DNA from 2 places in the Aeromicrobium sp. CF3.5 genome. Region 2 is predicted to be linked to the other one. Evidence: predicted binding sites of a transcription regulator. Region 2 holds the regulator's gene; the other holds the start of a gene.
The links. Region 2 encodes HrcA, which represses chaperone genes, less so after heat shock. Its sites were predicted from a motif close to TTGGCACTCGNNNNNNNCGAGTGCCAA; they were not measured.
Positions count from the first base shown of each region.

Region 1: groES (co-chaperone GroES) is a predicted target of HrcA. The motif match lies at 1,887-1,913, and genes of this name have one in related genera.

Region 1 is NZ_JBIMEZ010000002.1:347,331-350,744, forward strand. Features, by position in the region: gene groL (chaperonin GroEL) at 1-1,422, opposite strand, end outside; gene groES (co-chaperone GroES) at 1,517-1,810, opposite strand; gene ACHAA3_RS05240 (THUMP-like domain-containing protein) at 2,032-3,186, shown strand; gene ACHAA3_RS05245 (5-oxoprolinase subunit PxpA) at 3,203-3,414, shown strand, end outside.
Region 2 is NZ_JBIMEZ010000002.1:34,383-37,796, forward strand. Features, by position in the region: gene dnaJ (molecular chaperone DnaJ) at 1-994, opposite strand, end outside; gene hrcA (heat-inducible transcriptional repressor HrcA) at 1,057-2,088, opposite strand; gene ACHAA3_RS03755 (hypothetical protein) at 2,184-2,597, shown strand; gene ACHAA3_RS03760 (DUF3097 domain-containing protein) at 2,590-3,414, shown strand.

The DNA.
Region 1 (3,414 bases), 310 kb from region 2:
GTAGCCCTCGCCGCTCTCGCGAACCTTGTTGACCACGACCTCACCGGAGACGCCGCCGTTGCGGGCGATCCACTCCAGCGGGGCGTCGGCGCCGAGGCGCACGATGCGTACCCCAGTAGCTTCGTCCCCGCTCAGGCCCAGATCCCCTTCAAGGATCGAGACCGCGTGCACCAGTGCGCTGCCGCCACCGGCGACGATGCCCTCCTCGATTGCCGCGCGAGTCGCCGAGACGGCGTCCTCGATGCGGTGCTTCTTCTCCTTGAGCTCGACCTCGGTGGCTGCGCCGACCTTGATCACGCAGACGCCACCGGCCAGCTTGGCCAGTCGCTCCTGCAGCTTCTCGCGGTCCCAGTCCGAGTCGGTGTTGGCGATCTCGTTCTTGATCTGGTCGACGCGGCCCTCGACCTGGTCGGCCTCGCCGCCGCCGTCGATGATCGTCGTGTTGTCCTTCGTCACGACGACGCGACGGGCGGTACCCAGCTCCTCGAGCCCGATGGTCTCGAGCTTGAGCCCGACATCGGGGGTGACGACCTCGGCACCCGTGAGGGTGGCGATGTCCTGCAACATGGCCTTGCGGCGGTCACCGAAGGCCGGAGCCTTGACGGCAGCCGAGGTGAAGGTGCCCTTCATCTTGTTGACGACCAGGGTCGAGAGCGCTTCGCCCTCGATGTCCTCGGCGATGATGAACAGCGCCTTGCCGGCCTGCACGACCTTCTCCAGCACGGGCAGCAGGTCGGCGATGGCCGAGATCTTGCCCTGGTGGACCAGGATGTACGGGTCGTCGAGGACCGTCTCCATGCGCTCGGTGTCGGTGACCATGTACGGCGACAGGTAGCCCTTGTCGAACTGCATGCCCTCGGTGAACTCCAGCTCGGTGCCCATGGTGTTGGACTCCTCGACGGTGATCACGCCGTCCTTGCCGACCTTGTCGAACGCCTCGGCGATGAGGGCGCCGATGACGCCGTCACGCGAGGAGACGGTCGCGACATCGGTCATGTCCTTGATGTCGTCGACGTCGCGGGCCATCTCGTGCAGCTTGTCGGTGACAGCTGCCACGGCGGCCTCGATGCCCTTCTTCAGGCCGACCGGGTTCGAGCCGGCCGCGACGGCGCGCAGTCCCTCGTGGACCATGGCCTGGGCCAGGACGGTCGCGGTGGTGGTTCCGTCACCGGCGACGTCGTTGGTCTTGGTGGCGACTTCCTTGGCCAGCTGGGCGCCGAGGTTCTCGAACGGGTCGTCGAGCTCGATGTCGCGAGCGACGGTGACACCGTCGTTGGTGATCGTGGGGGCGCCCCACTTCTTGTCCAGGACGACGTAGCGGCCCTTGGGGCCGAGCGTCACCTTGACGGTGTCTGCGAGCTTGTCGACACCGCGCTCGAGCGCGCGGCGTGCCTGCTCGTCGAATTCCAGGATCTTGGGCATGCGCAGTCCTTTGCGAAACGGTGAATGGAAAAACGACGCGCCCCGACCCTTCCCCCCTCAGCTGGAACGCTGAGCGGAGGATCGGGGCGAGGCGTCAGGAGACGATGGCGAGAACGTCGCGCGACGCGAGGATCAGGTAGTCCTCACCGCCGTGCTTGACCTCGGTGCCGCCGTACTTGCTGAACAGCACCTTGTCGCCGACAGCGATGTCGAGCGGGACGCGGTTGCCGTTGTCGTCAATGCGACCGGGCCCGACGGCGACGACGGTGCCCTCCTGCGGCTTCTCCTTGGCAGTGTCCGGAATGACGAGTCCGGATGCAGTGGTCTGCTCTGCCTCGGCGGCCTGGATGACCAGACGATCTTCGAGTGGCTTGATGGTGACCGACACGATGTCGACCTCCCCTTTCAGCGTGGAACATGGACGGATGGGCGAGGATCTCGCCGCTTCAAAATCTAGCACGCCGCTGGCACTCGACGAGAGAGAGTGCTAATCCTGGCGGCTTCGCCGCCCCGCGGCTCCGCCGCTCACCCGTGCTTCGCCCGGGACGTCTTGCCTCGCTTCGCTCGGCCCGCTGATGACGTCGGGGGTTGCGCTGGGAGACTGGCCTGGTGGAGGTGGAGACGTTCGAGGAGTTGTTGACGCCCTCCGGGCGGGCGTTGCTCGACGAGATCGCCGAGCGGGCCGGGGTCGAGAGCGATCTGGGGCTCGGCACGCGGTTGCGCCGTACGTACGCGTCCGATCTCGTGGCAGCTGCCGTGACGCAGAACCACCTGCGCGGCAAGGCCGTGGCCAAGTTCGGGCCGCTGGCACGCGATCTGTTCTTCACCCACGACGCACTGGAGCAGTCGACTCGATCTTCGGTGGCCGATCACCGGGCCCATCGGCTGGCCGCCAGCGGAGCGGTCGCGGTGGTCGATCTCGGGTGCGGCATCGGCGGAGATCTGCTGGCCTTGGGGCGAGCAGGACTCCGGGTGCGGGGCATCGAACGCGATCCCGTGCGCGCCGCGATCGCGCGGGCCAATCTCGCAGCCGCCGGACTCGAGGGCACGGTCGAGGTCGGTGACGCCGAGACAGTGGTGATCGCCGACGACGAGGTGGCCTTCATCGATCCGGCTCGTCGCGATGCACGCGGACGCACCTTCGGCACCGCGGACCTCCAGCCGCCATGGGACTGGGTGCGAGAACAGCTGGCCGGTCGCTGTGTCGTCAAGGTGATGCCGGGCCTGGCGCACGACGACGTCCCCCCGGGAGTCGAGGCCGAGTGGGTCAGTGACGGAGGCGACCTGGTCGAGGCCGCCCTGTGGGGTGGGCCCTTCGCGAGCACGACGCGACGCGCGAGCGTGCTGCCCGCCGGAGCGACCCTCGTCGAGACCGGCGAGCCGGCGGCGATCGCCCCGGTCGGCGCACACCTGTACGAGCCGGACGACGCGGTGATCCGCGCCGGCCTGGTCGGCGAGTTCGCGGCCACCGTCGACGGCTGGTTGCCCGACCCGCACATCGCCTACGTCAGCACCGAGACCCAGCAGACGACCCCCTTCGGCCGGGGTTTCACCGCGGTCGAGGAGCTACCGTTCCGCGAAAAACCGCTCAAGGCTGCGCTGCAGGCTCGACACGTCGGCACGCTGACCGTCAAGAAGCGCGGCGTCGAGATCGTTCCCGATCAGCTCATCAAGCGTCTCAAGCTCAAGGGTCCGGAGAAGGCCCTGATCATCATGACGCGGGTCCAGGGAGCCGGCCGCGCCTACCTCGTCACACCCCACTAGTCCAAGATGTGAACCCATGGACCTGAATGCGGACCTCGGAGAATCGCCCGAGCAGTGGGAGTCGGGGGCGGACCAGGCTCTGCTGGACATCGTGACGAGCGCCAACGTGTGCTGCGGGGCCTACGCCGGCGACGCGGGACTGGCCCTGGCGACGGTCGAGGCCTGCCTGGAGGCTGGGGTGGTCGTGGGGGCGCAGGTCGGCTACCCGGACCGCGAGGGATTCGGGCG
Region 2 (3,414 bases):
TCTCCACGACGACCTGCACCAGCAGGTCGCCTCGGCCCGGACCGCGCAGCCGCGGAACGCCCTGTCCCTTGATGTGCACGACGTGTCCGGACTGGGTGCCGGCCGGGACCTCGATGGCGACCTCGTCGTCGTCGAGGGTCGGCAGGTCGAGGTGCGCGCCGAGCGCCGCCGCCGTCATGGGCAGGGTGACCTGGCAGTGCAGCTGGTCGCCCTGACGGTTGAACACCGGGTGATCGGCCACGTTGACCTCGAGGTACAGATCGCCCGCGGGACCACCACCGGGCCCCACCTCACCTTCGCCGGACAGCTGGATGCGCGTGCCTTGGTCGACTCCGGCCGGGATCGACACCGAGATGGTGCGCCGCGAACGGACGCGTCCCTCGCCCGAGCACTCCGAGCACGGTTCGGGGATCGTCGTGCCGAACCCCCGGCAGGCGGGGCACGGACGAGACGTGCGGATGTCGCCCAGCAGCGAGCGCTGCACCTGCTGGACGTCGCCGTGACCATGACAGGTGCGGCAGGTGACCGGCTCGGAGCCCTCGGCGGCGCCGCTGCCCTCGCACGTGGTGCACACGACGGCCGTGTCGACCTTGAGATCGTGATCGACGCCGAACACGGCTTCGCCGAGGTCGACGTTGAGGCGCAGCAGAGCATCCTGTCCGCGTTGGGTGCGCGAGCGCGGTCCCCGGCCTCCACCTCCGGCGTTCTGGCCGAAGAAGGCGTCCATGATGTCGTCGAAGCTGAAGCCCTGGCCGTATCCGGCGCTGCCTCCGCCGCCGCCCATGGGGTCGCCGCCGCGGTCGAAGACCGAACGCTTCTGCGGATCGGACAGCACCTCGTAGGCCACCGTCACCTCCTTGAAGCGATCGGCTGCTTCGGGCGCGTCGTTGACGTCGGGGTGCCACTGCCGGGCGAGGCGGCGGTATGCCTTCTTCAGCTCGTCAGCGGTGGCCTCACGGCTCACGCCGAGGGTGTCGTAGTAATCGGTAGCCATCTCAGTCCAGTCCAGTGTTCGTCACAGAAGTCAGGTGGTGCAGGTGCATCGTTGCAGGATCGTCAGGGATCGGGCGTCCAGTGCTCGGTCAGGATTCCGCCCACGTAGCGCGACACCGCGGCAACTGCCGCCATCGTCGAGGGGTAGTCCATGCGCGTGGGACCCACTGTCCCGAGTGTGGCAAGTGCCTGCGCCTCGCTGCCGTAGGGGGTCGCCACGACCGTGGCCGCGGACAGTCCCTCGTACCCAGTCTCGTGCCCGATGCTCACCGAGAGTCCACCGGTGGCCTCTCCGAGCAGCTTGAGCAGCACGACCTGTTCCTCGAGTGCTTCGAGGACCGGCTTGATGGAGCCGTCGAAGTCGGCACCGAAACGGGCCAGGTTGGCCGTGCCGCCGATCGCGATGCGCGCATCGGAGCGCTCGTTGGAGAAGGTCTGGGTCAGCGTGGTCACGATCGCCGTGACGACGGGGCGGTGCTCGGGACGGAAGGTGTCGATCAGCTCGGCCAGTCGCAGCGAGGCCTCGGGCAGACGCTCGCCGACCGTGGCGCCGACGATGCGTCGGCGCAGCTCGGCGAGGAGGTTGTCGTCGGGGGCCTCGACCAGCTCGACGAGACGCTGCTCGACGCGACCGCTGCTGGTGATGACCACCAGGAGGACGCGGGCGGACTCCATCGGGACGATCTCGATGTGCCGCACCGAGGACCGGGTCAGCGACGGGTACTGCACGATCGCGACTTGCTGCGTCAGCTGCGCGAGCACCTTGACGCTGCGCTGCACGACATCCTCGACGTCGACCGCTCCGCCGAGGAACGTCTCGATCGCGCGCCGCTCGGGCGCGGACAGCGGCTTGACGGTGGCCAGCCGGTCGACGAAGACCCGGTAGCCCTTGTCGGTGGGGATGCGGCCGGCGCTGGTGTGCGGCGCGGTGATGTATCCCTCGTCCTCGAGCACGGCCATGTCGCCACGGATGGTGGCTGGCGAGACGCCGAGCTGGTGGCGCTCGAGCAGGGAGCGCGAGCCCACGGGTTCATGGGTGGCGACGTAGTCCTCGACGATCGCGCGCAGGACGTCGAGCCGACGTTCGTCGGACATGATTCACCTCCGCTGGGGATCGTGCTGCTGGTTGAGCGGCCCCTCGTCGGGCGTGTTGTCTGGCACTCGTGCAGGGCAAGTGCCAGTCTAGCGAGATGTCTGTCGTGATCACGGGTGGCGAGCGAACCCTCACCTACAACCCGACCAAGATCACACTCGACGACGGCACCGACCTCGTGCACACGTCGCGCGGCGGTGACCTCGAATCGGTGTGGGCCGGTGATCTGGGCGACCTGTACGTGGAGGTCACCCATCTCGGCGACGGGCCCCGTGGCGGAGAGCTGGTGCTGGTGGTGCCCGACCGCGATCTGGTCGCCATCGGCGATCTCTACGATCCGGCGCCGACCCAGGTGGCCCCGGCGTGGCCCGTGACGATCGACCTCGTGCTGGGCCTCATGACCGCCACCACCACGGTCGAGACGAGCCACGGCGCCATCGATCGCGAACGGCTCGAGGCGTTCCACCAGGAGCTGCTGGCTCACCTCCACGGAGGGAGCCTCCATGGCTGACCGCTACGGGCCCGATGTGTTGTCCGGTGACTGGCGCAAGCCCAAGAACGGGCGCACCACCGATCATGCGGCCGATCTGGGTCTGATCATCGAGGACGCGGAGACCGGGTTCTGTGGCGAGCTGGTGATGCTGGAGAACGGCATCGTGGTGCTGGAGGATCGTCACCTCAAGCGACGCTCGTTCCCGCTCGGGCCGGGGTTCCTCCTGGAGGGCAAGCCGGTGCGGCTCGTCACTCCTCCGCGGGCTCAGCGCCGTCCCACCCGCACGGCCTCGGGATCGACCGCGGTGCACGACGCCCGGGCCAGGGTGGCGCTACCGAGCCGCATCTGGGTCGAGGGTCGCCACGACGCCGAGCTGGTCGAAAAGGTGTGGGGCGACGACCTCCGGGTCGAGGGCGTGGCCGTGGAGTACCTCGGGGGCATCGACGACCTCGCCGGCGCCGTCAAGGAGTTCGGCCCCACTGCAGACCGCCGGCTCGGCGTGCTGGTCGATCACCTGGTACCGGGGTCCAAGGAGTCGCGCATCGCCGACACGGTGTCGGGGCGGGCGAACGTCCTCGTCGTCGGTCACCCGTACGTGGATGTATGGCAGTCGGTCAAGCCCGACCGCCTCGGCATCGAGTCGTGGCCGGTCATCCCCCGCGGCACCGAGTGGAAGCACGGGATCTGTGCCGCCTTCGGGTGGCCGCACGCCGACCAGGCCGACATCGCGCGAGCCTGGAAGACGATCCTGGGCCGGGTGAGCTCCTACGCCGATCTCGAGCCGTCGTTCCTCGGCCGCGTCGAGGAGCTGATCGACTTCGTCACCGTTCCCTGA